3 regions of the Rhizobium sp. OAE497 genome follow, and region 3 is predicted to be linked to each of the others. Evidence: riboswitches for the same ligand, from Rfam matches in the RefSeq annotation. Region 3 holds a riboswitch; each other region holds the start of a gene.
What was found. Region 3 has a riboswitch for cobalamin ahead of nrdH (glutaredoxin-like protein NrdH). Riboswitches for the same ligand answer to the same signal wherever they lie in the genome.
Positions count from the first base shown of each region.

Region 1: linked by a shared signal. The riboswitch ahead of cobU (bifunctional adenosylcobinamide kinase/adenosylcobinamide-phosphate guanylyltransferase) and the one ahead of nrdH (glutaredoxin-like protein NrdH) in region 3 are both predicted to bind cobalamin.
Region 2: linked by a shared signal. The riboswitch ahead of bluB (5,6-dimethylbenzimidazole synthase) and the one ahead of nrdH (glutaredoxin-like protein NrdH) in region 3 are both predicted to bind cobalamin.

Region 1 covers NZ_JBEPOA010000001.1:2,163,980-2,174,432, reverse strand. Annotated here, with positions in the region: gene ABIE40_RS11175 (cobyric acid synthase) at 97-1,551, shown strand; gene ABIE40_RS11170 (chloride channel protein) at 1,548-3,338, opposite strand; cobalamin riboswitch at 3,561-3,953, shown strand; gene cobU (bifunctional adenosylcobinamide kinase/adenosylcobinamide-phosphate guanylyltransferase) at 4,248-4,760, shown strand; gene cobW (cobalamin biosynthesis protein CobW) at 4,765-5,814, shown strand; gene cobN (cobaltochelatase subunit CobN) at 5,818-9,891, shown strand; gene cobO (cob(I)yrinic acid a,c-diamide adenosyltransferase) at 9,906-10,453, shown strand, end outside.
Region 2 covers NZ_JBEPOA010000001.1:2,018,728-2,029,180, forward strand. Annotated here, with positions in the region: gene ABIE40_RS10450 (NADP-dependent malic enzyme) at 1-2,143, shown strand, start outside; gene ABIE40_RS10455 (DUF2865 domain-containing protein) at 2,270-3,367, shown strand; gene bluB (5,6-dimethylbenzimidazole synthase) at 3,401-4,084, opposite strand; cobalamin riboswitch at 4,128-4,309, opposite strand; gene ABIE40_RS10465 (TolB family protein) at 4,328-5,158, opposite strand; gene ABIE40_RS10470 (NYN domain-containing protein) at 5,189-5,902, opposite strand; gene ABIE40_RS10475 (NAD+ synthase) at 5,987-7,669, opposite strand; gene ABIE40_RS10480 (LTA synthase family protein) at 7,912-9,801, shown strand; gene ABIE40_RS10485 (DUF1003 domain-containing protein) at 9,881-10,414, shown strand; gene ABIE40_RS10490 (GFA family protein) at 10,411-10,453, opposite strand, start outside.
Region 3 covers NZ_JBEPOA010000002.1:675,127-685,579, forward strand. Annotated here, with positions in the region: gene ABIE40_RS22635 (peroxidase family protein) at 1-309, opposite strand, end outside; gene ABIE40_RS22640 (sensor histidine kinase) at 718-2,160, shown strand; gene ABIE40_RS22645 (response regulator) at 2,315-2,983, shown strand; cobalamin riboswitch at 3,176-3,399, shown strand; gene nrdH (glutaredoxin-like protein NrdH) at 3,653-3,874, shown strand; gene nrdI (class Ib ribonucleoside-diphosphate reductase assembly flavoprotein NrdI) at 3,887-4,297, shown strand; gene nrdE (class 1b ribonucleoside-diphosphate reductase subunit alpha) at 4,267-6,426, shown strand; gene nrdF (class 1b ribonucleoside-diphosphate reductase subunit beta) at 6,597-7,571, shown strand; gene ABIE40_RS22670 (efflux RND transporter periplasmic adaptor subunit) at 7,578-8,465, opposite strand; gene ABIE40_RS22675 (DUF1656 domain-containing protein) at 8,462-8,671, opposite strand; gene ABIE40_RS22680 (FUSC family protein) at 8,678-10,453, opposite strand, start outside.

The DNA of each region.
Region 1 (10,453 bases), on a different contig from region 3:
GTTTTACGGCAAACCGCGCGGCTCCCGGCTGGCGCGGCTTTCGCGTTTAGGGACCTGCCGTTGACCGCGCGCGGCAACGCGTTGTAGGCGTCATGCATGACCAGAGCCATCATGCTGCAGGGAACAGGATCGGATGTCGGCAAGACGGTGCTCGTCGCCGGGCTCTGCCGGCTGGCGGCCAATCGCGGGCTGACAGTTCGCCCCTTCAAGCCGCAGAACATGTCGAACAATGCTGCCGTCGCCGATGACGGCGGCGAGATCGGCCGGGCACAGTGGCTGCAATCGCTCGCCGCGCGCACGCCATCGTCCGTTCACATGAACCCGATCCTGCTGAAGCCGCAATCGGAGAATGGCAGCCAGATCGTCGTGCAGGGCAAGGTCTGGGGGCAGGCGAAAGGGCGTGACTATCAGCGCCTGAAGCCGCAGCTGCTCGAGTATGTTCTCTCCAGTTTCGCGACGGTTTCTGAAGGCGCCGATCTCGTCATCGTCGAGGGCGCGGGATCTCCGGCGGAGATCAATCTGCGGCCGGGCGATATTGCCAATATGGGCTTTGCCACGCGGGCGGACGTGCCGGTCGTGCTGGTGGGCGATATCGACCGCGGCGGGGTCATCGCCTCGCTGGTCGGAACGCATGCGATCCTCGATGAGCGGGATCGCGGCATGATCTCTGGCTATATCATCAACAAGTTCCGCGGTGACGTTTCGCTCTTCGATGACGGGATCTCCGCGATCGGGCGCTATACGGGCTGGCCGTGTTTCGGCGTGGTGCCGTGGCTGAAGGCTGCCGGCGGTCTTCCGGCCGAAGATTCCGTCGTTCTCGAAAAGCTGGCGCGCGGGAAGCCGGCGGCGCTGAAGGTCGCCGTACCCGTGCTGCCGCGGATTGCCAATTTCGATGATCTCGATCCGCTCCGCGCGGAAGAGGATGTCGAGCTTGTCTTCGTCAAGGCCGGCGACCGTCTTCCTGATGATGCGGCTCTCGTCGTTCTGCCGGGCTCGAAGTCGACGATCAGCGATCTCGCGGATTTCCGTGCGGCGGGCTGGGACCGCGATCTCACGGCTCATATGCGGCGTGGCGGGCGGGTGATCGGCATTTGCGGCGGCTACCAGATGCTCGGGCGCAAGGTTCATGATCCGCTCGGCATCGAAGGCAGTGCAGCTGAGACGGACGGGCTTGGCCTTCTCGACGTCGAGACGGTAATGGCACCTGAGAAGGTCGTGCGCAACAGCCGCGCGGTCTCCGCCGAATATGGCACGCCGCTTTCCGGCTATCAGATCCATCTGGGCGTGACGGAAGGCGTGGATTGCGACCGCCCGTCGGCTCAAATCGACGGCATGCCTGACGGTGCGATCTCTGCCGATGGCCGGGTGATGGGGACTTACCTGCATGGTCTGTTTTCGAGCGACTCCTACCGCGCGCGACTGCTCGAAAGTTTTGGTCTCGCAGGCGAACGGAAGAGCTATGCCGAAAGCGTCGACAGGGCGCTGGATGACGTGGCGGCCGAGCTGGAGCGCCACCTCGACCGCGACTGGCTGCAGCGGCTGCTGGGCTAGATTTCGCCGGAGACCTCGCGGCGGCGGCGGTCCAGTTCTTCCGTATAACGGCGCAGCGTATGGCTTTCGCTGAGCTGGCCGACGACCTTGCGCTCGATCAGATTGTTGAGTACGGCGAGCGCTTCACTCTCGGTCTTGTCGAAGATCGCGGCGGCCTGCTTGGCGTTCATCTGCGGCTGCAGGAAGTCGTTCTTGTAGCGGATGAAGCTCTCCAGGCCCTTGCCCTCGTCATCCGTATCGATCGGATTGGAATGGATTTCGGGGACAAGGACGAGGCCGGCATATTTGCCGGTATCATCGACGAGGATGACGCGCTGCGTGGAACCGGCCGGGAAGGTCTTCTTGAACTCCTCGACGGAGGTCGCGACATTGGCGGTCTTCACGTCGGCGCGCATCAGCTTGCCGACCGTCAGGTTGCGGATCCAGCCGACATCATGGGCGCTGCGGATGCTTTCACCACGCAGATGGAAGCGCCATGTGGCGAAGGAGTAGCCGAAGGTGGTGCGCACGACGAGCGACGAGGTGATGACGGCGGCGAGCACCAGCGCGGTGATCGGGAAGTCGCCGGTGATCTCGAGCGCCAGGAAAGTCATCGTCAACGGTCCGCCGATGATGGCGACTGCGAGCGAACTCATGCCGACGACGGCATAGACCTCCGGTGTCAGTGACGCATGTGCAAAGAACGGCGCCGAATAGGCGAAGAGCTTGCCGAGCAGGGCGCCCATGAACAGCGAGGCGAAGAACAGGCCGCCTCTGAAGCCGGAGCCGATCGATACGGCGGAGGCGAAGGATTTCAACAGCAGAATGCCGATCAGCGCCGGGATCGCCACCTGATGCGACAGGTTGAGATGCAGGGCGCCATGGCCTGCCGAGAGCACTTGCGGCGAAATCATCGCCAGCAGGCCGACGACGATGCCGCCGAGCGCTGGGCGGGCATAGGTCGGCACCGAGCTCTTGCGCGCCAGTTCCTCGATGAAGGAGACGCCCTGCATGATCAGAATGCCGGCACCGGCGCAGCAACCACCGAGCAGGATCGCTGGAACGTAGTCGGCCGGAACGACGCTGCCGAATTGGCCGACATCGATGGTAAAGTCGCTGCCGGCAAGCAGGCGGGCGATCAGTGTCGAGAGCAGCGCGGAAACGACGACGGGGGTCAGCGAGACGATCGTGTAGGTGCCGATGATCAGCTCGAAGGCATAGAAGGCGCCGGTCAGCGGCGCGTTGAAAGCGGCGGCGATGGCACCTGCCGCGCCGCAGCCGACGAGGACGCGCAGATCGGCGCGGCGCAGCTGCAGCTTCAGGCCGAGCTTGGAGGCAAGACCGGCCGCAAGCTGCGTATAGCCGGCCTCGAGGCCGACGGAGGCGCCGAAGCCGTTTGAAATCAGGTTCTGGATGGCGACGATCACGCTATCGGTCAGCGACAGGCGGCCGCCATGCAGCGCGTTCGCCTCGATCGGGTCGACCATCGGCTTCTTGCGCGTTCTGCTGAGGATGAACAGCAGCAGACCGAGAAGCAGACCGCCGCAGATCGGCGCCAAGAGCAGGAGCAGCTTGTTGTCGATCTCCGACGAGCTGAGACGATCGACATCGCTGATGCCGAAGATCAGGCTGTGCATTTCGCGCGAGATCAGGCTCATGCCGGTCACCGCGCAACCGGCGATGATGCCGACAGCGCCGCCCGCGAAAACCATGCCCATTTCATTCTGGCGCGCCAGCGCGCGCAGCCGCGCCATATCGAATTTGAGATGGCGCCGCGCGAGGCGGCCGATGTCGGTTTTCGTGAGCATGATGAGAGAACTAGGCGATGGAATGCAGGATCAAGGAAGCGCGCTTTTTGCGCCGCATGATTTCGCGAGCAATTGCAGCAAAAGAGAGGCGGTTGCAAACGAAATGTCGCCTTAAGTCAATGAATTTAATAGACTATCTGTTTGGTAGACTCAGTAGGGTTAAGGGCGGGCTGTTTGGATTGCCCCGGCATCGATTGACTTCGCATGGCCGCACGCCTAACGATGCGTTCAATTACGGATGGTTCCGGGGCGGCGGTTGCTGCCCGGGATGAAAAGGGAATGTGACGGGGCGGACCCAAACCGGGCGCCTTCATCACAGCCGACCCCGCGACTGTAGAGCGGTCAGGGTCTTCCATCCGGTGCACCGGCACCACTGCCTGATCGCTGCATTCCGCAGCAGGGCAATGACTGACGGACACCGGAAAAGCCACTGGAAATGCATCGTGATCAGCCGGGGCAGGACGCCTCTTATTCTACGAATCGTCCGCCTTTTCACGAGAATGCAGCCGGGAAGGCGAGGAAGATCCGCTGGCACGATCAGGGATGGCCTTTCGGCCGTCCCTGTCGGGGCCGACAACCGCGAGCCAGGAGACCTGCCATCTGTGCCGGGCGAAGAGCCCCTTGGGCATTCCCGCCCGCTGCCAGCACGGAGGTTGTCATGGCTGAAACGAGAATTTTCATGCCGCTATGTGCGGCGCCTCAGAGGGTTTTCCTCACTCCTGTGGTCTTAGGGCTGCGCCCACTGGATGTCACAGGAATCCAGCGTGCCCAAATCCTTGGGCACGGGAGACTCATTTCCTTGTTGCTGCGATTCATTCACGGCGCAGACGCGCCGTGGCTGGATTCCCGTGACAGGCACAGGAATGAGGGAAGACCGAGAGATATGTGCCCCAGCACGGTGGCCTTCGCATGAGCAATGCGACTTTCATCCTCGGCGGCGCCCGGTCCGGCAAGTCCCGCTTCGCCGAAAATCTCATGACCGCTACCGGTCTCGAACGTCACTACCTGGCGACGGGGCGAGCATGGGATGACGAGATGCGGGCGCGGATCGAGCAGCATCGGGCCGATCGCGGGCCGTCGTGGCAGACCCATGAGGAGCCGCTGCAGCTTGCCGAGCGCCTGGCGGCGATCGACGGCGCGGGGCGGGCGATCCTGGTCGATTGCCTGACACTGTGGGTCACCAATCTGATGATGGACGAGCGCGATGTGGCGGCGGAGAGTGCCGCGCTCGCGGCCTGGCTGCCGAAGGCGAAGGCGCGGCTCGTTCTTGTTTCCAATGAAGTCGGCCTCGGGATCGTTCCCGAAAACCGGATGGCGCGGGATTTTCGCGACCATGCCGGGCGGCTGCACCAGATGATCGCGGGCTGCGCCGCGGACGTGTATTTTATCGCGGCAGGTCTGCCGCTGAAGATGAAGGGTTGAACGAATGAACCAGCAGAAAATCCCCGCAACCGTGATCACCGGCTTCCTCGGGGCCGGCAAGACGACGATGATCCGCAACCTGCTTTCCAATACCGGCGGCAAGAAGATCGCGCTGATCATCAACGAATTCGGCGATCTCGGCGTCGATGGCGACGTGCTGAAGGGTTGCGGTGCTGAAAATTGCACTGAGGACGATATCATCGAGCTCACCAACGGCTGCATCTGCTGCACCGTCGCCGACGATTTCATTCCGACGATGACCAAGCTTCTGGAGCGCGATCAGCGCCCCGACCACATCGTCATCGAGACCTCGGGTCTGGCGCTGCCGCAGCCGCTGGTCGCCGCCTTCAACTGGCCGGACATCCGCAGCGAAGTCACCGTCGACGGCGTCATCACCGTTGTCGATAGCGCCGCCGTCGCTGCAGGGCGTTTTGCCGACGACCACGATGCCGTCGAGGCGCGCCGCGTCGAGGACGAATCCCTCGATCACGAAAGCCCGATCGAGGAACTGTTCGAGGATCAGCTGACCTGCGCCGATCTGATCGTTCTCAACAAGACCGACCTGCTGGACAGCGAAGGCCTCGTCCGCGTACGCGAGGAAGTGACCTCGCGCATCTCTCGCAAGCCTGCGCTGATCGAAGCGAAGAACGGCGATGTCCCGGCAAGCGTTCTGCTCGGCCTCGGCATCGGCACGGAAGAGGATATCGCCAACCGCAAGTCCCATCACGAGCTGGAGCATGAAGATGGCACGCCGCATGACCACGACGAGTTCGACAGCTTCGTCGTCGAGCTCGGCACGCTTGCCGATCCCGCCGGGTTCATCGAGAAGCTGAAGGGCGTGATTTCAGAGCATGACGTGCTGCGCCTGAAGGGCTTTGCCGATGTCTCCGGCAAGCCGATGCGCCTGCAGATCCAGGCTGTCGGCAGCCGCATCGACCAGTATTTCGACCGTGCCTGGGCGCCGAGTGAAACCCGCGGCACGCGCCTCGTCGTCATCGGCCTGCACGATATGGATGAAGCTGCCGTGCGCAAGGCAATCGAGGCGCTGGTCTGATCCATGCATCTGCTCCTCGCCCAGAAAGGAACGATCAGCGACGGTGACGAGGCGATCGATCTCGGCCAGTCACCCGGCGATATCCTGTTCCTTTCTGCGGCGGATACGGAGCTTTCGGCAATTGCCGCCGCTCATGGGCAGGGTGGCGGCAATCCGCTGACGTTGCGCGTCGCCAGCCTGATGAGCCTGAAACACCCGATGTCCGTCGATGCCTATGTCGAGCGGACGGCGCGGCACGCAAAGCTGATTATCGTCCGGGCGCTCGGGGGGGCGAGTTACTTTCACTATGCTCTCGAGGCACTGCATGCCTGCGCGGCCCGCAGTGGCGCGCGGATTGCGGTGCTGCCCGGGGATTCCAAGCCGGATGCCGGGCTGACGCCGTTCTCCAATGTCGATCTCGATGATCTCAATGCGCTCTGGTCCTACCTCATCGAGGGTGGCGACGAGAATTCGCGACGGTTTCTGGATTATGCGGTGGCAATGGTTGCCAGCGGCGAGAAGCCGGGTGCGGCTGCTCCGTTGATGAAGGCGGGGATCTGGTGGCCGGGGCGGGGTGTTGTCGGGGTTGAGGAGTGGCGGGCCCTTTCGGATCGGCTGCGGTCCGCGATACCCCCCTCTGCCTTGCCAGGCATCTCCCCCACAAGGGGGGAGATCGACTCGTGGGGCGCTTCTCCCCAAACAATCGAGGTTGAGACGAGCGGGTCCACCCAGCCAATCTCCCCCCTTGTGGGGGAGATGTCCGGCAGGACAGAGGGGGGTAATTCACCCTCGACCGACGCCCCTATCGCCGCCATCAGCTTCTACCGCGCCCTCGTCCAGAGCGGCGAAACCAAGCCGATCGAAGCGATGATCGAGGCGCTCGCAGCGGAAGGCCTGCGGCCGCTGCCGGTCTTTGCCTACAGCCTCAAGGATCCGGTCTCCACCGGCATCCTCGAAAGCGTCTTTGCCGCGGCCGCACCCGATGTCGTCGTGAACACAACAGGATTTGCGGTCTCCGCCCCCGGCGCCGACCGCCAACCCACCATCCTTGAGGCCAGCGGCGCCGTCGTGCTGCAGGCGATCTTTTCGGCCTCCTCGAAGGAGGCATGGAGCGGGTCCTCACAGGGCCTGTCGGCGCGCGATCTCGGCATGAACGTTGCGCTTCCCGAAGTCGATGGCCGGGTGCTGTCGCGTGCCGTCTCGTTCAAGGCGGCGGCGCGCTACGATGCCAATGTCGAGGCCAATATCGTCGGCAGCGAGCCGGATGCCGGGCGGATGCGCTATACGGCGAGACTTGCTGCTCATTGGGCGAGGTTGCGGCGCAAGACGGTGGCAGAGCGCCGGGTGGCGCTTGTGATGGCCAATTATCCGAACCGCGACGGGCGGCTCGGCAACGGCGTGGGGCTCGATACGCCGGCCGGGACCGTCGAGGTGCTGAAGGCGTTGCGCCAGGCGGGTTACGGCGTCGATGCGTACCCGGCTGATGGCGATGCGCTGATGGGGCATCTGATGGATGGGCCGACCAATTCCGGGCGCGATGGGCGCGTGATCCGTGAGCGGCTTTCATCGAGTCGATACAAGGCTTTCTTCGAAAGTCTTCCGAAAAAGATTCAAGATGAGGTGACAACGCGATGGGGCGGCCCGGAGGCGGATCCCTATTTCGTCGATGGCGGTTTTGCGCTGCCATTTTCGCGGCTTGGCAATGTGCTGATCGGCATCCAGCCGGCGCGGGGCTACAATATCGATCCGAAGGAAAGCTACCATTCGCCGGATCTTGTACCGCCGCACGGCTATCTCGCCTTCTACGCTTTCCTGCGTGAAGAGTTCGGCGCCGATGCCGTCATTCATATGGGCAAGCACGGCAATCTCGAATGGCTGCCGGGCAAGGCGCTGGCGCTGTCGGAGGAATGCTATCCCGAAGCGATCCTCGGGCCGCTGCCGCATCTCTATCCCTTCATCGTCAACGATCCCGGCGAGGGCACGCAGGCCAAGCGCCGCACCGCCGCCGTGATCATCGACCACCTGACGCCGCCGCTGACGCGGGCCGAGAGCTATGGGCCGCTGAAGGATCTGGAGGCGCTGGTCGACGAATATTACGAGGCCTCCGGCGGTGATCCGCGCCGTATCCGGTTGCTGTCGAAACAAATCCTCGACCTCGTCGCCGATATCGGCCTCGACAGCGATGCCGGGATTGCCAAGGGTGAGGCGGAGGACGAGGCGCTGAAGAAGCTCGACGCCTATCTCTGCGACCTCAAGGAAATGCAGATCCGCGACGGGCTGCATGTGTTCGGCGTGTCGCCTGAGGGGCGGTTGCTGACGGACCTGACGGTGGCGCTGGCGCGGGTGCCGCGCGGGCTCGGCGAGGGTGGTGATCAGAGCTTGCAGCGGGCGATTGCGGGGGATTTGTTCGCAAACCCCTCCCCAACCCCTCCCCACAAGAGGGAGGGGCTTAACGCGTTGCTGCCGTCTCAATCCGCAACGGCTGAACCAGTTGAGGTTGGCCGATCCGTGGAGGCTATCTCGGCGCAAAGTCCCTCCCCCTTGTGGGGAGGGGTTGGGGAGGGGTTTTCTTTCGATCCCCTGGACTGCAACATGGCCGCACCGTGGACCGGCCCCAGACCCGCGATCCCCGCCGAGATTCTCGACACCCCCTGGCGCACCAATGGCGACACCGTCGAGCGCATCGAGCTGCTCGCCGCCAAACTCGTCTCCGGCGAAACACAATGCCCACCGTCCTGGCCCCAAACCCGGCAGGTGCTCACCACCATCGAATCCCACCTGAAACCTTCGATTCTCGCCTGCGGCCACGCCGAAATCTCGGCGCTCCTCACCGGTCTCGACGGCCGTTTCGTGCCTCCCGGCCCCTCCGGCGCCCCCACACGCGGGCGTCCCGACGTGCTGCCCACAGGGCGGAATTTCTATTCGGTGGATAGCCGTGCCGTCCCGACACCGGCCGCCTACGAGCTCGGCAAGAAATCCGCCGAGCTGCTGGTGCGCCGCTACGTGCAGGACCATGGCGAATGGCCGGTATCCTTTGGTCTCACGGCCTGGGGCACGTCGAACATGCGCACCGGCGGCGACGATATCGCCCAGGCGCTGGCGCTGATCGGCGTCAAGCCGGTCTGGGATATGACCTCACGCCGGGTCACCGGCTACGAGATTATCCAGCCCGCCATGCTGCGCCGTCCGCGAGTCGATGTGACGCTGAGGATCTCCGGCTTCTTCCGCGATGCCTTTCCGGAACAGATTGCCCTGTTTGACAAGGCAATCCGCGCCGTCGGCGCATTGGACGAGGATGCGGCCGATAACCCCATTGCAGCGCGCATGCGCGGCGAAGCCATGCGGCTTGCGGCGTCCGGCTTGGACGAAGCTTCCGCCATGAAGCGTGCCGGTTATCGCGTCTTCGGTTCGAAACCCGGTGCTTACGGAGCCGGGCTGCAGGCGCTGATCGACGAGAAGGGCTGGGAGCGGCGCGCTGATCTGGCCGAGGCCTATCTGGTCTGGGGCAGCTATGCCTATGGCGCGGCCGAGGAAGGCCGGGCCGAGCGCGGCATCTTCGAGGAGCGGCTGCGGTCGATCCAGGCCGTGGTGCAGAACCAGGACAACCGCGAGCACGACCTGCTCGACAGCGACGATTACTACCAGTTCGAAGGCGGGATGGCCGCGGCGGCCGAGCATGTCGGCGGCGTCAGGCCGTCAATCTATCACAACGATCATTCGCGGCCGGAAAAGCCGGTCATCCGCTCGCTCGAGGAGGAGATCGGCCGCGTCGTGCGCGGGCGTGTCGTCAATCCGAAATGGATCGATGGCGTCATGCGCCACGGCTACAAGGGCGCCTTCGAGATCGCGGCGACTGTCGATTATCTCTTTGCCTTTGCGGCCACGACCGGTGCCGTCGGCAATCATCATTTCGAGGCGGTCTATCAGGCCTTCGTCGCCGATCCCAAGGTGCGCGATTTCATGGCCGAGAAGAACCCGGCCGCGCTTGAAGAGATGAAGGAACGGCTGATGGAGGCGATTGACAGGCGCCTCTGGACGCCGCGCAGCAATTCGGCGCGCTTCGATCTGGCGCCCCATATCCATACTGAAACAGCATAAGACTGGACATGACGATGAGCGAAGAGACTGTAGAAACCGGCGAGAAGGACGATGCCCGCCATAACGAAAAGATGGCGAAGAAGAAGGCGGCGCGTGACAAGATCATGGCCACCAAGACCGATGAGAAGGGCCTGATCATCGTTCACACCGGCAAGGGCAAGGGCAAGTCGTCCTCGGCCTTCGGGATGATCTTCCGCCACATTGCCCACGGCAAGCCGTCGGCCGTCGTGCAGTTCATCAAGGGGGCGATGTGGACCGGCGAGCGTGATCTGATCGAGAAGCATTTCTCCGATATCTGCCAGTTCCACACGATGGGCGAGGGCTTTACCTGGGAGACGCAGGACCGCGCCCGTGATGTCGCGGCCGCAACGGCTGCCTGGGAGAAGGCGAAGGAGCTGATCCGGGACGAGCGCAATTCGATGGTGCTGCTCGACGAGATCAATATCGCGCTGCGCTACGACTATCTCGATGTGAACGAAGTGGTCGCATTCCTGCGGGATGAAAAGCCCTATATGACTCACGTCGTGCTGACCGGCCGCAATGCCAAGGACGAGCTGATCGA
Region 2 (10,453 bases), on a different contig from region 3:
CGCCCCCTGCCTGGCAATCCGCGACGATCCGGAAACCGCTGCCGACTATACGTCGCGCGCCAATCTGGTCGCCGTCATCTCCAACGGCACCGCCGTTCTCGGCCTCGGCAATATCGGCCCGCTGGCGTCCAAGCCGGTCATGGAAGGCAAGGCCGTCCTCTTCAAGAAATTCGCCAATATCGACGTCTTCGATATCGAGGTCGATGCCTCGACCGTCGAGCAGATGGTCTCGACCGTCGCTTCGCTGGAGCCGACCTTCGGGGGTATCAACCTCGAAGACATCAAGGCGCCCGAATGTTTCGAGATCGAACAGCAGCTGCGCGAGAAGATGCGCATCCCGGTTTTCCATGACGACCAGCACGGCACCGCGATCATCGTCGCCGCCGCAATCCTGAACGGCCTGGAACTCGCGGGCAAGTCGATCAGCAACGTCAAGATCGTCACGTCAGGCGCAGGTGCGGCCGCTCTCGCCTGTCTCAACCTCCTGGTCGAGCTCGGCGCCAAGCGCGAAAACATCTGGGTCCACGACATCGAAGGCCTCGTCTACGAGGATCGCAACGTCTTGATGGACCAGTGGAAGGCCGTCTATGCGCAGAAGAGCGACACCCGCACGCTCGCCGAAAACATCGGCGGCGCCGATGTCTTCCTGGGTCTCTCCGCCGCCGGCGTCCTGAAGCCGGAACTGCTGGAGCAGATGGCAGAAAAGCCGCTGATCATGGCGCTCGCCAACCCGACGCCGGAGATCATGCCGGAACTCGCCCGCGCCGCCCGCCCGGATGCGATGATCTGCACCGGACGTTCGGACTTCCCGAACCAGGTCAACAACGTTCTCTGCTTCCCCTTCATCTTCCGCGGCGCGCTGGATTGCGGCGCCGAGGAGATCAACGAAGCGATGAAGATGGCAGCGGTGCGCGCCATCGCCGGTCTCGCCCGCGAAGAGCCGTCGGATGTCGCCGCCCGCGCCTATTCCGGTGAAACGCCGGTCTTCGGGCCGAACTACCTGATCCCGTCGCCCTTCGACCCGCGCCTCATCCTGCGCATTGCGCCGGCCGTCGCCAAGGCTGCGGCCGAAAGCGGCGTAGCGCGCCGTCCGATCACCGATTTCGACGCCTATCTCGACCAGCTGAACCGCTTCGTCTTCCGCTCCGGCTTCGTCATGAAGCCGATCTTCACGGCCGCCAAGGCTGCCGAGAAGAAGCGGGTCATCTTCTCCGAAGGTGAAGACGAGCGCGTGCTGCGCGCCGCCCAGGTGCTGATCGAAGAAGGCATTGCCGAACCGATCCTGATCGGCCGTCCGCAGGTCATCGAGACCCGTCTGCAGCGCTACGGGTTGCGTATCCGTCCGCTCGCCGATTTCGCCGTCATCAATCCGGAAGACGATCCGCGCTTCCGCGAATATGTCGATCTCTACCTGTCGCTGGTCGGCCGCCGCGGCGTCATCCCGGAAGCGGCGCGCACCATCGTGCGTACCAACACCACGGTCATCGGTGCGCTGGCGCTTCGCCGCGGCGAAGCCGACGCGCTGATTTGCGGCCTTGAGGGACGTTACGAGAAGCATCTGCGCGACGTTCGCCAGATCATCGGCAAGCGCAAGGATGTCCGTGATTTCTCGGCACTCAGCCTGCTGATCTCGCAGCGCGGCGCGACCTTCTTCACCGACACCTACGTGACGTTCAATCCGAGCGCCGAAGAAGTGGCGGAATCGGCGGTTCTCGCCGCCGAGGAAATCAAGCGCTTCGGCATCACGCCGCGCGCCGCCCTCGTCTCGCATTCCAACTTCGGCTCGCGCGAAAGCGAGAGCGCCACGAAGATGCGCGGCGCCCTGCAGCTGATCCGCGAGGCAGCGCCCGATCTCGAAGTCGATGGCGAAATGCATGGCGAAAGCGCGATTGCCGACGAGATCCGCAAGCGCGTCATGCCATCCACGACGCTGCACGGCGAAGCCAATCTCCTGGTCTTCCCGAACCTCGATGCGGCCAACATCACGCTCGGCGTCGTCAAGTCGATGACCGACGGCCTGCATGTCGGCCCGATCCTGCTCGGCACGGCGCTCCCGGCTCATATCCTGGCGCCTTCGGTCACCTCGCGCGGCGTCGTCAACATGGCGGCTCTCGCCGTCGTCGAAGCACAGCAGCCGGCGTGAATTTGCAGTCGATCGGAAAAATGCGTTAGAATTCCTTCGTTAGCTTGTTAACGGAAGGCAGCTAGACAGGATGGATGCGGCAAATGCCCTGCCGCTTCCGGTTTGACTATGCTGCGGGATGATACCGTGAAACGCCGAAGCCTGACCCTTGCCCTTTTCCTTGCGGCTGCCGCGCCAGCGGCAGCGCAGACGAACGCGATCTGCGAAGATCTGCGCGGCCGCCTTGCCGACCTGCCGCAGGTGATCGGCAACGGCCCGGAAATCCGCCAATATGCGAGCGCGATAGCCGAGCAGAACCTCGAGCTCCGCAAGCTGCGCAACGACCTGCGCAGCAACGGCTGCAGCGTCGACAGCATGGTCGTCATCGGCGGCGAGAATGCCGGCTACTGCAGCGACCTGCAGGAATCCGAAGCACGGATGATCGACAACATCCACTACCTCCAGGACCGCCGCAACCAGCTGCGCGAATCCGGCGGCAGCGATATCAACGAACGCCGCCAGCTGATGGCCGCCCTTGACGACAACGGCTGCAACGACGATCCCGGCTATCAACCGGACGAGCGCGCCTACGAGCCGGCGCCAAGCACTGAAGAACAGGCGATGCGCGGCGATACCTTCATCCCGCTCGGCAACGGCGAGGAAGGCAACACGCAATATGGCGTGCCGCGCGGCGAGATGATGTCGCATGTCAGCACCATGTGCGTGCGAACCTGCGACGGCGGCTTCTTCCCGATCAGCACCAACGCCACCTCGATCGATTTCAGCCGCGATGCCTCGACCTGCTCGAAAATGTGCCCCGGCATCGAGACCGAGCTCTTTTATCAGGACGTTTCGAACACCGACGCGGCCAATATGATCTCGGCCGCCACGGGCACCCGCTACAGCGCGATGCCGAACGCCTTCGCCTACAAGAACCGCGCTCCCGGCGAAAAGTCGTCCTGCAGCTGCAATCTGACCGCCTATTACGAGCAAATGCGAAAGAACCAGACCGTAAGCGAACCGCCGCCGAAGGGCTCGATCACGACGATCACCACCAAGCCTGCAGCCACGGCATCTCAAACGCCGGCTGCACCGCAGCCACAGATCCCGGACCGGCCCTATGAGCCGCAGAATAGCAAGGTCCGCCAGGTCGGCCCGCAATTCCTCGCAGGCGACCAGGGCAGCATCGATCTGAAGAACCCGGCAACATCAGGCCCGCAGCCGCAGCAGCAACAGCAGAACTAAGACCAGCCGGCATACGCTGAACGTCTGCCGTTCCTAGCGGCGGCCCCAGCCATCGCGGAAGACCAGCTCCTCGAGCGGCAGCCGCTGCCGCCAGCCTTTGACGGCGAGTTCCGGCTCCCGGTAGAGCTCGTCGACATAGCCGATGCAAAGCCAGGCAACGATCTCGATATGCGCGGGCACGCCGAGGATCTCCTTGAGCTCGCTTTCATGAAAGATGCTGACCCAGCCGACGCCGACGCCTTCGGCCCTCGCCGCAAGCCACAGGTTCTGCACGGCGCAGACGGTCGAATAGCTGTCCATCCGCGGATTATGCGTACGCCCCAGCACCACCTCGCCGCTGCGCGAGGGATCGCAGGTGATGCAGAGGCCGAGCGGTGCCTTGAGGATGCCTTCGAGCTTCAGCGACCGGTAGGTCGCCTGCCGCTCGCCATCGAACATCCCGGCCGCCTCATGGTTGGCGCGATCGAACGCCTCCCATACCCGCCGGCGCACGGCCGCATCATCGACGACGATAAAATTCCACGGCTGCATGAAGCCGACCGACGGCGCATGATGCGCGGCCGCAAGCAGCCGCATCAGCACATCCTCGGGTACCGGATCCGGCAAAAACTGGTCGCGCACGTCGCGCCTGGTCATGATCGCCCGGTAGACGGCATCGCGCTCGTCACCGGAAAAAGCGGATGCGCGCTGCAGCGCATCCCCGCTCAAGGGTCGCATCGTCAAATCCCCAACAACGCAACCGACCCGCCGTCCGCGCGGGATCAGTCTATGATGCCAGGCCGGTCTTCTGACTTGGCGTCATCCGCCCGCCGCAGCCTTCCCGGTGTCAACCAGTGGCACGATGCGGCAGGCGTCAGCCTTACAGCGTTGGGCACGTTCCGGTCTCACACCGGATTCCCGATTCTCCCGCCGCTGGCGGGCACCTGACGAAAACCCTCTTGCCCGTTTTACCGGCGCGCTTCAAGTGGCCGGGAAATAGCGCACATAGGCAAACTCATCACCATCCGGTGACCAGCAGGGAACATTGATCGTGCCCTGCCCGCCGAACAGTTCGAACAGCGTCGTCAGGTTGCCGCCATCCATGTCCATCAGCCGCAGCCTGACATGCAGGTCGCGCGGGTGATCGAAGACATCTGGATCGTAGGAGAGGATCAGCACCTTGTCGTTAGCAGGTGCTGGATGGGCAAACCAGTTGCCGTAATTGTCGTGGGTCACCTGCTCCAGCCCGGTACCGTCAGGATGGATGCGCCAGATCTGCATCAGCCCGGTGCGGCTGGAATTGAAATAGATCCACTGCCCGTCGAAGGAATAGTCCGGCCCGTCATTGCGCCCCTCCCCATGCGTCAGCCGCCGCTCGGCGCCGCCATCGACCGCTATCGTGTAGATGTCGAAGACGTCGTCGCGGATACCGCAATAGGCCAATTCCTTGCCGTCGGGCGACCAGCCGTGCCAGTAGGACGGAAGATTGGTGGTCACCTGCTTCGGCGCCCCACCTTCCGCCGAAAGCGTGTAGATGCAGGATTTGCCATATTCCGTCTTGTCCGAAATGACATAGTGCCGGCCATCGGGCGAAATGCCGTGATCGTTGTTGCAAGCAGCGGCAAAGCCGGTGTCGACCTGCCTCAGCCCACCCTCACCATCCGGTGACAAGCGATAGAGCAGCCCATCGCCGTTCAGCAGCAGATAGCGCCCGTCAGGCGAAAAGTTCGGTGCCTCGATCAGCTGCTCCGTCTGGAAAACCACCCGGCTCTTGGCCGTACGGATATTGTAGATCTCGACCGAACTGCGCATGCATGCCTCCCGCATTGTGCGGCGGTCCGGCTATCCGCCGTTCCGCTTCATTCTGATTTGCATGCGGTTTGTGCCATGCATCTGTGTCTCGATAAAGTCGCATCGCTTCAAAAGCGAACTGAGGTTCGGAGCGCCGAAATGCTGTGCCTTGAAGTCGGGATAGACCTGCCGCAGCAAGGTGCCGAGCTCAGCAATATCCAGCCAGCCTTCCTCCCTCAGCTTCGCCGTCTGCAGCGCCTGCGCGATATAGGGCCGGATGCTCGGTGATGGCTGCAGCGCCACGACCTTGGCCAGTGCCGGAAGGCTTGCCGGCGCCTCTGCGAGACGCAACTCGAAGAAATCATCGAACGACTCGCGCAGCAGCCTGGAAGCATTCGGCGCGCCAACCCCGATCGCCTGCTTGCCGCGCATCCTGATACGCGTCGCCAGATGGCCGACGTCGCGATCGCTGCTGGCGATGCAGAAAAGATCGATCGCCGAGGCGCCGAGATATTCCATCGCATCGACGGCAAGCAGGATGTCCGCACCATTCTTGCCCGACTGGGAGCTGACCGCCGTCTGCAGGCTGAGCGCATGCTTTCCGGCAGCCGCGACCCACGGCTGGGCAGCCTCCCGCGTGAAATCGCCATAGGCGCGCCGCTCGACAAGGCGCCCGTAGCCGGATGCGATGTCGATGATCTCGCCCGCCGAGCGCGCCGGCAGGTTTTCGGTATCGATGAAGACGGCGACTTTCGTATCACGCACGATCAGGACCTCCCGCATTTCTGACGATAGAAACGCGGGAAGATGCGGAAGTCAGCAGCTTTCGGTTGATCGGGTTAACGATCGCTAACTGCGATCCCTAAACCGGTTGGTAATCGGGTAGCGGCGATCACGGCCGAAATTCTTCTTGGTGATCTTCACGCCCGGCGCCGACTGGCGGCGCTTGTATTCGGCGAGATAGAGCAGATGCTCGACGCGGTGGACGGTTGCGACGTCATGACCGCGGGCGACAATCTCGTCGACGCCCATCTCCTTCTCGACGAGGCATTCGAGAATGTCGTCGAGAACAGGATAAGGCGGCAGCGAATCCTGGTCCTTCTGGTCCGGGCGAAGCTCGGCGGACGGCGCCTTGTCGATGATGTTCTGCGGAATGACGACACCCGACGGACCAAGCGCATCCGGCGGCACATGTTCGTTGCGCCAGCGCGAGATCGCATAGACCTGCATCTTGTAAAGGTCCTTGATCGGATTGAAGCCACCGTTCATGTCGCCATAGAGGGTTGCGTATCCGACCGACATTTCCGACTTGTTGCCCGTCGTCACCACCATCGAGCCGAACTTATTGGAGATCGCCATCAGGATCACGCCGCGGGCGCGGCTTTGCAGGTTCTCCTCGGTGATGCCGCTATCTGTGCCCTCGAAGAGATCCGAAAGCGCCGAGGTGAAGCCCTTCACCGGCTCCTCGATGGGCACGATATCGTAGCGGCAGCCGAGCGCCCTGGCGCAATCGGCGGCGTCCTTCAGCGAATCCTCCGACGTGTAGCGATAGGGCAGCATGATGGTGCGCACCCGCTCCTCGCCCAGCGCATCGACGGCAATCGCCGCGCAGATCGCCGAGTCAATACCGCCCGAAAGGCCGAGCACCACATTCTTGAAGCCGTTCTTGTTGACGTAGTCGCGGAAGCCGAGGAGGCAGGCGCGGTAATCGGCCTCTTCCTTCTCGGGAACATGCGACATCGGCCCTTCGCTGCAGCGCCAGCCGTTCTCGCCGCGCTTCCAGGTCGTCACCGCCAGCGCCGGCTCGAACTGGCTCATCTGGAAGGCCAGCGACTTGTCGCCGTTGAAGGCGAAGCTCGCGCCATCGAAGACCAGTTCGTCCTGGCCGCCGAGCTGGTTTGCGAAGATCAGCGGCAGGCCGGTCTCGATGACCTGGCGCAGCGCCACCTGATGGCGCACGTCAACCTTGCCCCGATAATAGGGAGAGCCGTTCGGCACCAGCAGGATTTCAGCGCCGCTTTCGGCCAGCGTCTCGCAGACGCCGAGATCGTTCCAGATCTCCTCGCAGATCGGCACGCCGATCCTGACGCCACGGAAATTCACCGGCCCCGGCATCGAGCCTTCGTCGAAGACGCGCTTCTCGTCGAACTCGCCGTAATTCGGCAGGTCGATCTTGTCGCGTAGCACCAGGATCTTGCCGCCATCGATGACCGCAACCGAATTGTGCCGCCCGGTTTCGCCCTGGCGGGGGAAGCCGACGATGACGCCCGGGCCGCCATCGGCCGTATCGGCAGCGAGATCGTCGACCGCCTTCTGGCAGGCTTTCAGGAATGCCGGTTTCAGCACCAGGTCTTCTGGCGGATAGCCCGAAATGAAGAGCTCCGTCAAAAGCAGAAGGTCTGCGCCCTGGCGTGCCGCATCGGCGCGTGCCTCGCGGGCTTTTGCAAGATTTCCTGCAACATCGCCTACGGTGGGGTTCAGCTGCGCGACGGCGATACGGAGCGTGTTCAAGGGAGCGTTTTCCTGTGTCATGTCATTTATTTAGCGCGCGCGTCCTCGCCCCGCAACGTGCTCCGCCATGAAAACCGGCAGTGTCTGATACGCGGAAAATTCAAATCCCAGGGAAAAGCAAGGAAACATTAATGGTTCATCTAGCGTTCATGGCGGGCATGTGACAGTTCGATGAAGTTTTTATGACGCCGCGAAACCGGCGGGAATGACATTGGAGTACGCCCTTGATCGCATCGGTCATGAAGTCCGCGCAGGCCAGAAGAATGGCGCTGCTTTCCACTGGTCTCGGCTCCAATGTCCGCTCTCCGGCTGCCCGCGGTGTCCTCAGCGTCGCGCTGACCTTGTCGATCGCGCTGCTCAGCGTCATCGCCGTCGAATGGATCGCCCGCAGCACGCTTGCCGATGTCGGCGATTTCCTGACCTCGACGGCCCGCCCGGGCATGACCACCGTGGCAATGCTGACCATCCTGATGCTGACGTTGGACGCCGCCTTCGGGCGCCGCCACCAGTCGGCGCTGATCGTCGTGCCTCTGGTGCTGATCCCGGCTTTCGTCTCGAACCAGAAGCAGCACTATCTCTCCGACCCGTTCTATCCGTCGGATGTCTTGTTTGCCCGCCAGATCATGGAGCTTCTGCCAGTGATGGTCCGCGACCGGCCCTTCACCGCGGTCGCCCTCGTCATCGGCATCGCCCTTCTCGCCGCCGGTATCGTCTTCGGCTGGCGCTATGCCTGGCGCACCTTCCCGAAGCTCTCGGGTCAGGCGCGCCTGCGGCGCCTCTGCCTCGGCCTGCCCGTTATCGCCGCCTTCGGCTCGCTGATGGATTATTCGCAATATTCCTACATTCGCGACCGCCTGCAGGTCGTGCCGATGATGTGGGACCAGAAGGAAAACTACCGTAGCAACGGTTTCATCCTGGCCTTCATCTTCAATGTGCCGATGGCCGATGTCGCGGCTCCGGCCGGGCTGAATACCGAAGCGCTGGATGCGATCCCCGCTCGCAATTACGGCTATCTCGCCGGCCCGCGCGAAAAGCCCGATGTCATCATGCTGATGAGCGAATCCTTCTGGGATCCGACGCGGCTGAAGAACCTGAATTTCAGCGCCGACCCGATGCCGACGATCCGTGCGGCGCAATCCGGCTATGTCTTCTCGCCGGAATTCGGCGGCATGACAGCGAATGTCGAGTTCGAGGCGCTGACCGGCTTCTCGAATGCTTTCCTGCCCTATGGCAGCATTCCCTATCAGCAGTATATCCGCCGCGACATTCCCTCGCTCGCCACCTTCTTCCGCGGCGAAGGCTATGCGGCGCGCGCGCTGCATCCCTTCAGCGGCTGGTTCTGGAACCGCAACGAGGTCTACAAGGATTTCGGCTTCGAGGAATTCCGCACCGAGGAAACCCTTCCGCCGATGGAAAAGCGCGGCATCTTCGCCTCCGATGACTCGCTGATGAAGGAGATCATGCGCGAGGGCGACGGCCTCGACAAACCCTTCTTCTTCTTCGCTGTCACCCTGCAGGGACATGGCCCCTACGAGGCCAATCGCTACGCGCACAACTCGATCGACATCCAGGGTAACATCCCGGAAGCCGACCGCGCCACGCTCGCCACCTATACGCAGGGCGTCAAGGAAGCCGACGACAGCCTGAAGATGCTGATGGACTGGGCTTCGCACCGCGACCGCGAGACGATTATCGTGCTCTGGGGCGACCACCTGCCGCCGCTCGGGAATGTCTACATGAGCGCCGGCTACATGCCGGACCAGGTGGCCACCCGCAAGGCGCCGCTCGACGTCATGAAGCAACAGCACGAGACGCCGCTGGTCATCTGGTCGAGCAAGAAGGGCGTGAAGCAGGATGTCGGGACGATCAGCCCGTCGCTGATCTCCTATAACCTGCTTAAATTCGCTGGCTTCGAGCATCCCTATTACACGGGCTTCCTCGGCCGCGTTCAGAAGAAATACGACATTATCGATCGCTACCAGCTGGCGACGCGCAAGAACGAAGTCACGCCGGATTGGGTTCTCGACCCCAAGAAGCTCGACCCGCTGGTGCGCGACTATCGCTATCTCCAGCATGACGTGATGTTCGGCAAGGCGCAGACGCTCGACCGCTTCTTCCCGCAGCACGTGATGGTCAACGAAGCCAGCTACTGAGCCTAAGACTTTAATTTGCATTGCATTCCGCCGGTCGGCGGGAATACTGGCTCCGACGCGTAACGCTTCGGAGCCAGGCATGTATAATCTTCCCAATTTCATCCACACGCATTTCGGCAAGAGCGCCGACGAACTCGGCGATATCGAGAAGCGCGTCCTCGCGAAGGCTCACGAGCGCAGGATCATCTCGACCGACGTCAACGCTGCACTCTCGGCGGAATCCTCCTTCGGCCAGCGGGTTGCCGACGGCATTGCGCGCGTCGGCGGCACCTGGTCCTTCATCATCGCCTTCCTCGCCTTCCTGGCCATCTGGACGGTGGTCAACACCATCATCCTCGCCACCGGCGCCTTCGACCCCTACCCCTTTGTCTTCCTGAACCTGATCCTGTCGATGTTGGCCGCCATCCAGGCGCCGATCATCATGATGTCGCAGAACCGCCAGGCCGAGCGCGACCGCTTCGAGGCCGCCAAGGACTATGAGGTCAATCTGAAATCGGAGCTCGAGGTCCTGTCGCTGCACCAGAAGATCGATATGCGGGTGCTGACCGAACTGACGGCGCTTCGCGAGGATGTCGCCCGCCTCAGCGCCGCCCTGGAAGCCAAGAAGATCTAGCCAGCGCCCGGATATTGCGGCAGTCCGTCGTTGATCTCG
Region 3 (10,453 bases):
ATTGGCCGGTGTCCCGAACATCTGTGTGTCGTCGTTCTCGTTGAGGTAGTTCGGCTGCACCAGCGGCGTGAACGGCTGGTCGGCTGCGCCCCAGGTTTCCTTGCCGTCGAGCAGATTATTGTAGCTGCCGTCGACTGTCCTGAGACCGTAAGGCAGGAGATGCGCCTGCGGCGCACCCGTTCCGGTCGCGCCAGCTGCTTCGCCGGCTTCGGCGACGAGAGCCGCGAGGTCGCCACCGGCCGCATGCTGTTCGGCGATGGCGATCTGCTTCAGGATGAATTCGAGATCGTGTCTTACCAGCGTTACCATTTTCCCCTCCGTCGGCGCGCTGTCCCGGCGCCTGATGTTTGCAAATTTCCCCTGTCCGCCGGATCGCTTGACGATTCCGGCGGCTCGATATGCCCTTGATCTGTCTAGAAGCCCGCCTTGCACGGCTGGCTTGGGATGATGCGATCTTGCGGAAAATTGCCGGGGTTTTGAACGGCGCATGGTCGGACGATGTTTTCGATGTTCGTCCACCGGCGGAGCAGGTCTTCGGTCCTTATTACTCCGGGAGCAAAGTCCTATGATGAATTGGCCTTTGGTCTGATAGAATCGGCCTGCGCCTATAGTATAAAAATGGTCCTTTCTTTCGCGCCGCAATACTGCGACGATAGAAGCCTGATCGGCATTGGGGGACGTTTTGCCGAGTGAATACTTTAGGGTGGGGATATTAACGTGCATGAAGAGGTGAAGGAGCCTGCGCAGCAGCGCTCGCGGCTGTTCACGCATGTGATCGCCTGGGTGGCGCACCGGACGCTTTCGACGCAGTTTCTGATTGCGAGCGGCCTCGTCATTCTGATCGCCACGCTCTCGGCCGGCTATCTGACGACGCGACTGGTGTCCGACAAGGCGCTGAACAGCAAGGCGGGGACGACAGCGCTTCTGGTGCAGAGCCTGACGGAGGCGGAGGTCCAGGCGCTGGCGCTCTCGAAGGTTCTTCCGGCTGCCAGCATCGAGCTTCTGGATTCGCTGTTCGACGATCCGGATTTCAAGGCGCGGTTTCCGCATCTGGAAATCTGGGCGACCGATGGGACAGTCGCCTATTCGCGCGCAAAGCCGATGATCGGCCAGCGTTTCGAGTTTCCCGATGGGCTGCAGCGGGCATTGAAAGGCGAGATCGTCGCTATCTATGCCGATCTCAAGGCCGCCGAGCACACGTTCCGCAACATCAATACGGAATATCTGGAGATCTACAGCCCGCTCCACGACCAGGCTTCCGGCCGCATCATCGGCGTCGCCGAGATCCATGAGGAGCCGAACAGCTTCATGGGCGAGCTCGCCCGGCTGCGGATCGTCACCTGGGCGACCGTGGCGCTGTTTTCCTTCGTTGTCATGCTCGGCCTGTTCCTGATCGTCAGGCGCGGCAGCCGGACGATTGAGACCCAGCGCCATGCGCTGAGCCATCGCGCCGAGGAGGCGGAACTGGCTTCCAAGGAGCTGATGGAGCTGCGCGATACGGCGCGGCGCGCCTCGATGGAGCTCGCCAACATGAACGAGACCTTCATCCGCCGCATCGGCGCCGATCTGCATGATGGTCCCGTTCAGCTGATGACGCTCGCCATCCTGCAGCTCGACGAGCTGCGGGACCTGACCCGCAAGGATGAACGCGACAGGGCTCTCGACGCGACGAACAAGGCGCTGGGCGAAGCGCTCATCGAAACGCGCACGGTGACGAAGTCGCTGCTCCTGCCGGAGATCCTGCATCTCTGGGCCAAGGATGTGGTGGCCGAAGCGATCAAGCAGCACGAGGCGCGCACGCGAACCAAGGTCGCATTCACCTCAAGCGGCACGAATGCCGATCTGCCCCCGGCGCTGAAGACCTGCATCTACCGCTTCGTGCAGGAGGGGCTCAACAATGCCTACCGACATGCCGGCGCCAACGGTCAGCGTGTCCGATGTCGCATCGACATGCCGGTCATCTCGATTTCGGTCGAGGATGACGGTCTGCCTCCGGGGACGCTGCCGCTTGCGGCGCGCGAAGGGGGAATGGGGCTTTACGGCCTTCGCCAGCGCATCGAAAGCTTCGGCGGGTCGCTGACCATCGGCAAGCGCCCGGATGGCGGGATGGTGCTGACAATGACGCTGGAACTGCAGCAGGCGGATGCCGCCGCCCATTGAGCCGGAACTAGCCGAATTGATAGGTAGCTATAAGCATAGATGTGGAATAGACACAAATACGATGAAGTTAACCAAGCATTAAAATCCAGCTTTATGTTTTGCTCTGATTACATTAGAGCTGTTGGATAGAAAGACGAGGGGGTTATTCGTCATCATGTCTATCTCGGTCGCGTTCGTAGATGATCATCCAATATTACTGGATGGACTGGTTAATCTTTACTCCGCTAAGGATGACCTCCGGGTCACGGCGCGCGGTGAGAATGCCATCGACGCCCTGAAGATCGTCGAGGAGCATCGTCCCGATGTCCTCGTCACCGATCTCAGCATGCCGGGCGACACGCTGGCGGCGCTTGAGCTGATCCAGAAGAATTACGAAGGCACCAAGGTCGTGGTCTTCACCGCGACCGCCAATATCGACACGGCGATCCAGGTTCTCAATCTCGGCGTCTGCGGCTATGTGCTCAAGGGCAGCACGGCGCGCGATCTCTACGAGGCGATCAAGACCGTCCATGACGGCAGCACTTTCATCACGCCGGGCTTCGCCACCAAGGTCATCCTGTCGATGAAGACGGCTGAAATCCGCCGCAAGGCGCAGATGCAGAAGCGGCTCAGCGCCCGCGAGGAGCAGATCGTCACCTACCTGCTGCAGGGCAAGACCAACCGCGAAATCGCCAGCATGCTCGACATCAGCGAGAAGACCGTCAAGCACTACATGACGCTGCTGATGCAGAAACTCGACGCCCGCAACCGCGTCGAAGTCGTGCTTGCGGCGCAGAAGCTGCAGGCGCCGGTCGAGACCAGCGCTCCACAGATGTTGTCATAGGCCTATGGCCTAACGCGGCTCCTGAAGTAGGGCAGGCTGGCCAATTTTCTTCGGTAGCAGAGTGTGAGAGGGGAGCAAACGCGGCTGGCATTGACCCCCGCGTTTACTCCCCATTCACCATGTTCGCTGGATTTCCCCACTTTCCTCCGTGCTGTTGGCAAACAAATTATTGACGCTGATTTTGACTCGCGTACTATATCTAGTGTTCGAGGTTCTCACGATTCGTAGGGGTCGTGGGCTAAGACGGGAATTCGGTGAGACCCGCTGCAAAGCGGGACAATGCCGGAGCTGCCCCCGCAACTGTAAGCGGCGAGCATCTGTCCCATTTCGGGTCACTGGGTCATGAAGACCCGGGAAGGCCGGGATGAATGTGATGATCCGCAAGCCAGGAGACCTGCCTTGAGCGAAAACGTCCACGGGCGGGGTGTCCGGCTGGCGAGCGATGAGATGCGCGCATGATGCGGCTCTTCGCTTCCTCCGGTGTGTCCTGCATGAGCCACTTCGGGGTGAAGTCTTATGTCTTTGAGTTTCAGATCATACCGGCGCGAATGACGGGCTGCTGACGCCCGGCAATCGGTAACGGCTGCCTTCCATTTCGGTCTTCCCAAACGCGGATATCGGCGGATGTCCGAACGATATCCCATGCCTTCCAGTCACGAGGTTTTCCCAATGAGCATCACCGTCTACAGCAAGCCCGCCTGCGTCCAGTGCACCGCGACCACCCGCGCCCTCGACCGCCAGGGCATCGACTACACGATCATCGACGTTTCCACCGATAGCGCTGCCTACGAGCTGGTGCAGGGCCTCGGCTACCGCCAGGTGCCCGTCGTCATCGCCGGCGAGCAGCATTGGGCCGGCTTCCGCCCCGACATGATCAGCGCGCTCGCCTGATCGGCCGCAGCGATGGGCGAGATCGTCTATTTTTCCAGCCGGTCGGAGAACACCCATCGTTTCGTCGAGAAGCTCGGCCTTCCCGCGCAGCGCATCCCCATCACAGGCGCGACCCTGCAGGCAGGGTCGCCCTATGTGCTTGTCGTCCCAACCTATAGCGGCGAGGGCGGCAAGGGGGCCGTGCCCAAACAGGTGATCCGTTTCTTGAACGATGCGGCAAACCGTTCGAACCTTCGCGGCGTGATCGCTGCGGGCAACAGCAACTTCGGCGAGACCTACGGGCTTGCCGGCGACATCATCTCGCGCAAATGCCAGGTGCCGTACCTCTACAGGTTCGAGCTTCTCGGCACGGCCGACGACGTCGCCAATGTCAAACACGGATTGGAACGATTTTGGACACGGCAGTTCTCGAGCGCCCCTTGAAGGCGCAGGCCGCTGACGCCGCGCTGGATTATCACGCGCTGAACGCGATGCTGAACCTCTATGACGGCGAGGGAAAGATCCAGCTGGACAAGGACCGGCAGGCGGCCAAGCAGTATTTCCTGCAGCACGTCAACCAGAACACCGTCTTCTTCCATAACCTCCGGGAGAAGCTCGACTATCTGGTGACCGAGGGCTACTACGAGCAGGAGGTTCTGGACCAGTATTCGTTCAATTTCGTCCGCGATCTCTTCGATCACGCCTACGACAAGAAATTCCGGTTCCCGACCTTCCTCGGTGCCTTCAAATATTACACCAGCTACACGCTGAAGACCTTCGACGGGAAGCGCTATCTGGAGCGCTACGAAGACCGCATCTGCATGGTGGCGCTGGCGCTGGCGCGGGGCAACGAGGCGCTCGCCCGCGACATGGTCGACGAGATCATTTCCGGCCGCTTCCAGCCGGCGACGCCGACTTTCCTCAATGCCGGCAAGAAGCAGCGCGGCGAGCTCGTCTCCTGCTTCCTGATGCGGGTCGAGGACAATATGGAATCGATCGGCCGTTCGATCAATTCGGCGCTGCAGCTTTCCAAGCGCGGCGGCGGCGTGGCGCTGTCGCTGACCAATATCCGCGAGGCCGGTGCGCCGATCAAGCACATCGAGAACCAGTCGTCGGGCATCATTCCGGTGATGAAGCTCCTGGAAGATGCGTTTTCTTATGCGAACCAGCTCGGCGCTCGGCAAGGGGCCGGTGCGGTCTATCTGAATGCGCATCACCCCGACATCATGCGCTTCCTCGACACCAAGCGCGAGAATGCCGACGAGAAGATCCGCATCAAGACGCTGTCGCTCGGCGTCGTCATCCCCGATATCACCTTCGAACTCGCCAAGAACAACGAGGACATGTACCTCTTCTCGCCCTATGACGTGGAACGCGTCTACGGCGTGCCCTTCACCGAGATTTCGGTCAGCGAAAAGTATCGCGAGATGGTGGCCGACAGCCGCATTCGCAAGAAGAAGATCAAGGCGCGTGACTTCTTCCAGGTGATCGCCGAAATCCAGTTCGAGAGCGGCTATCCCTACATCATGTTCGAAGACACGGTGAACAAGGCGAACCCGATCGCCGGGCGCATCACCATGAGCAATCTCTGCTCGGAAATCCTGCAGGTCAGCGAGGCCAGCGAATATAACGACGATCTGTCCTACAAGCATATGGGCAAGGATATCTCCTGCAATCTCGGCTCGCTGAACATCGCCGCGGCGATGGATTCGGCCGATTTCGGCAAGACGATCGAGACTTCGATCCGGGCGCTGACGGCGGTTTCCGACATGAGCCATATCTCCTCGGTCCCGTCGATCGAGAAGGGCAATGACGAGAGCCACGCCATCGGTCTCGGACAGATGAACCTGCACGGCTATCTCGCCCGCGAACGCATCCATTACGGCTCCGAAGCGGGCATCGACTTCACCAACATGTACTTCTACACGGTGACCTACCATGCCGTCCGTGCTTCGAACCGGCTGGCGGTCGAGCGTGGCCAGAGCTTCAAAGGTTTCGAAAATTCGAAATATGCGTCCGGCGAATATTTCGACAAATACACAGAGCAGGAATGGAAACCGGCTACGCAGACGGTTGCTGACCTGTTCACCAATGCCGGTATCGAAATTCCCACGCAGGAAGACTGGATGGCGCTGAGGCAAGCGGTCATGTCGGGTGGTCTCTATAACCAGAACCTGCAGGCCGTGCCGCCGACGGGATCGATCTCCTACATCAACCACTCGACCTCCTCGATCCACCCGATCGTCTCGAAGATCGAGATCCGCAAGGAAGGCAAGATCGGCCGCGTCTATTACCCGGCAGCCTTCCTGACCAACGACAATCTCGACTATTACCAGGATGCCTACGAGATCGGGCCGGAGAAGATCATCGACACCTATGCGGCAGCGACCCAGCATGTCGACCAGGGCCTGTCGCTGACGCTGTTCTTCCGCGACACCGCGACGACCCGCGACATCAACAAGGCGCAGATCTACGCCTGGAAGAAGGGCATCAAGACCATCTACTACATCCGCCTTCGCCAGATGGCGCTGGAGGGCACGCAGGTGGAAGGGTGTGTGTCGTGCACGCTTTGATCCCTCAGCTTTAATGTTCTGAGCAAGCGGCCCCCTCACCCTAGCCCTCTCCCCGGGGGGAGAGGGGATGTTGAGCGAGACGCCGCCGCGGTATCCCTTCTCCCCTCGGGGAGAAGGTGCCGGCAGGCGGATGAGGGGGCTACAGATGAATTCCTTCCAAAGGGCACACTATGAACATCGCCGTAAAACCAATCAGCCGCATCCGCGCCATCAACTGGAACCGCATTGAGGACGACAAGGACCTCGAAGTTTGGAACCGCCTAACCGGCAATTTCTGGCTCCCTGAAAAGGTGCCGCTATCGAACGACATCCCCTCCTGGGCGACGCTGAAGCCCGAGGAGCAGCAGCTGACCATCCGCGTCTTCACCGGGCTGACGCTGCTCGACACGATCCAGAACGGCGTCGGCTCGGTGAAGCTGATGGCGGATGCCGCGACCCAGCATGAAGAGGCGGTGCTCTCCAACATCTCCTTCATGGAGGCCGTGCACGCACGCTCCTACTCGTCGATCTTCTCGACGCTCTGCCTGACGCCGGATGTCGACGACGCCTATCGCTGGTCGGAGGAGAACGAGTTCCTGCAGCGGAAGTCGGCGCTGATCATGGAGCAATATGCTTCGGGCGATCCGTTGAAGAAAAAGGTCGCGAGCGTCTTCCTCGAAAGCTTCCTGTTCTATTCCGGCTTCTATCTGCCGATGTACTGGTCGAGCCGCGCCAAGCTCACCAACACCGCCGACATGATCCGCCTGATCATTCGCGACGAGGCGGTGCATGGCTACTATATCGGCTACAAGTTCCAGCGCGCCGTCGAGCGCCTGCCGGAGGCGAGTCGCCAGGAGATCAAGGACTTTGCCTTCGATCTGCTGCTGGAGCTCTACGACAACGAGGCAAAGTATACCGAGGCGCTCTATGACGGCGTCGGGCTGACCGAAGACGTCAAGAAGTTCCTGCATTACAACGCCAACAAGGCGCTGATGAACCTCGGCTATGAAGCGCTGTTTCCGCCGGAAGCCTGCAAGGTCAATCCGGCGATCCTGTCGGCGCTCTCGCCGAATGCCGACGAGAACCATGACTTCTTCTCTGGCTCCGGCTCGTCCTACGTCATCGGTAAGGCGGTGGCTACCGAAGACGAAGACTGGGACTTCTGAGAAGCCTCAGTTAAGCGATGCGAGGTCGCCGCTGTGGCCGCCGACCTCGACGGTGGCCGTCAGGCCGGCGATCAGCTTGATGTCTTCGGGCACCTTGTCGAGATTGATGCGGACGGGAACGCGCTGCGCCAGGCGCACCCAGCTGAAGGTCGGGTTGATATTGGCAAGAAGGCCCGTACCCGAGGTGCGCTCGCGATCCTCGATGCCGGTGGCGATGCTGTCGACATGGCCTTCCAGCGTCTGGCGATGGCCCATCAGATGGATGGTGACGCTGTCGCCGACATGGATGCGCGGCAGCTTGGTTTCCTCGAAATAGCCTTCGACGCGCAGCGAGTCGGTATCGACGAGTGCGACCTTCGCCGTTCCCGCCGTCACGTAGTCGCCCGGGCGCAGGCTGAGGTTCGAGACCGTGCCGTTGACGGTGGCCTTGACGGCCGAGCGGTCGAGATTGAGCTGGGCCAGATCGCGGTTGGCGACGGCCTGGAGGTAGGTGGCTTCCGCCTGGTCGGCGGCGGTGCGCGCCTGTTCCTTCTGCTGCATGGAAGCAGCGTCGCCGAGCCGCTCCTGGCGCTCTGTCTCGCGGCGGGCCTGTTCGAGGGCCGCCTTGGCGCCTTCGAGGGCCGCTTCGGTCTGAGCGAGCGCAATCTTGAACCGTTCGCCATCGACGCGGAAGAGGACGTCGCCCTTCTTGACCGACTGGTTGTCCTTGACCGCGACGTCGCTGACGAGGCCGGACACATCGGGCGCGATGCCGACGACATCGGCGCGCAGGCGCGCGTCGCGCGTCCAGGGTTCATCCATGTAATGCACCCAGAGGCCATGGCCGGCATAGGCGGCAGCGGCAACGAAGGCGAGGGTGACGATCAGGCGGGAGATTGATTTTAGCGTGTTCATGCGAAGTACCAGCGTGTCAGAGAGGAGACCGCTCCAAGGAGCAGCACATAGAGGGAGAGATCGAAGAGGCCGCGGTGCCAGACGAGCGAATAGGCGCCGAGCCAGCTCAGTCCGCGGCGGATGATCATCACGAGAAGAAGAGAGAGCACCATGAGAACGAGGAGGCGCGGCACATAGACGCCATAAAGATCGAATTCGGCAGGCATGACAGTTTACTCGGCTGCAATCTGAAGAGGGGTGGGGATGGTCTCGGGCGCCGGCCAATGTTCGGGTGGCGGCGCCTCGGGGAAGAGTGCGCGGCGCAGGCCAACCAGCGCGTCTATGTTGTCGCGGGTCTCAGCCTGTTCATGGGCGATCGTTCCCAGGCTGTCGTCGATCGCTGCCCGTAACGTATCGGGCGGATCGATCGCCTGACCGGCGTCGAGCCTCGAGCGGTAAAAATCGGAAACGCCTGTAAGCACGCGGCCGATGGAGACGGCGCTCGCGCCGCTCAGTTCCTTCCGCTTCGTCTGCAGCATCAAGACGTTGAAGCCGAGACGGACATCGGCAAAGCCGTCGACCTTTTTCAGCTCCCGGTCTTCGACCGCGGCAAGGCGCGGAACGAGTTGGCCGAGGCGGTCGAGAATACGTCCGGAAAGCCGCTCGTGATCGGTGCGCCGCTCGCCGGCTGCCGTTTCCGCCAGATCCTTCCATCCAGCACGCACCAGCCGCCAGGCGGCAAGTTCGGCGCCGAAGGGTCTTGCGATCAGCGTCCAGACGAGGGCAAAGCCGATGCCGGCAAGGGCTGCGATCGCCTCATTGGTGAAGGTCGTGAAGTCGGACGTATAGCGATCCTGCAGGGCAATGAAGCTTGCGCTGTTCACCGAAAGCAGCATCGCCAGCATGTTAAACTGCGGGCGGGTGATCAGAAGGCCGAGCAGCAGGAATGGCGGGGCGAAGGCCACCACCAGGAGCTCATAGGAATTGACCGCCGGCAGGATGGCAAAGATGTAGGTGAAGGAGATGACAAGGCTCACCGCCGACCAGATGAACATCGAGCGGATGAAGGGTGCTGGGCGATCCATCGCCGCAAAGAACGAGCAGGCGACGGCCGCCATGGTCACGAAGCCCGCGCCATTCTGCCAGCCGGTGAAGATCCAGAAGAAGCAGGCAACCGCAATGCCTGCCACGACCGAACCGGCGGCAAAGGCAATCAGCGCAAAATCATAGTGCCGGACGCGGCCGACCACCTGGCGATGGCGGAAAACCGGATGCCAGGGGCCTGCATGACGGCCGCTGGCGATCTCGTCGCGCAGCGTCAGGCAATCGTGCCAGAGATCGACGATCTCGCCGAGGCGGGCGAGGGCGCTGCGATAGAGGAGCGCATTCCAGCCGGTCTCGCTGCTTTCGGATGTCTGCACGTCATCGATGCGGCGGCGCAGCCTGGCGCCTGTTCCATCCGGCTTTCCGGCGCCGCCCTGCTGCAGCCAGGATGCGGCGTCGTTGAGCAGAACGGAAAGCGCCGGCGGCAGCTCCTGTCCTGATGATTTCAGGGCATGGAGGCGGTCGGCGAGGGAGGAAAACAGTGGTAGCAGCATCAGCAATCTGCCGCGCAATTCGCGCGAATGGCGCGCGATATCGCGGCCGTTGGCATCATGGCCGAGCTGGCTGATGACGAGATCGAGGCCAGTGACGTCGGAGGCGAGCTTCTGCCGCTTCAGCGGGGTCGCGGGCGAGGCGCCTTCGCCGCGCAGGATCTCGTCGGCCCAGCTTCCGGCATCGTCGAGCCAGGTGGTGATGCGCTGGCCAAGCAGCGAGCTGACGCTGGCCGGGAAGACGACCGCACTGACGAGGCTGGCGCAGACGATGCCGATGATGATCTCTTCCGAACGGGCAAGCGCCGTGTCGAAGACCGTTTCAGGTGAGCCGACGGAGGGCAGGGCGATCATCGGCAGCGAATAGCCGGCCAGCATGAAGACATAGCTTCTGGCACTGCGATCAAGCATCGA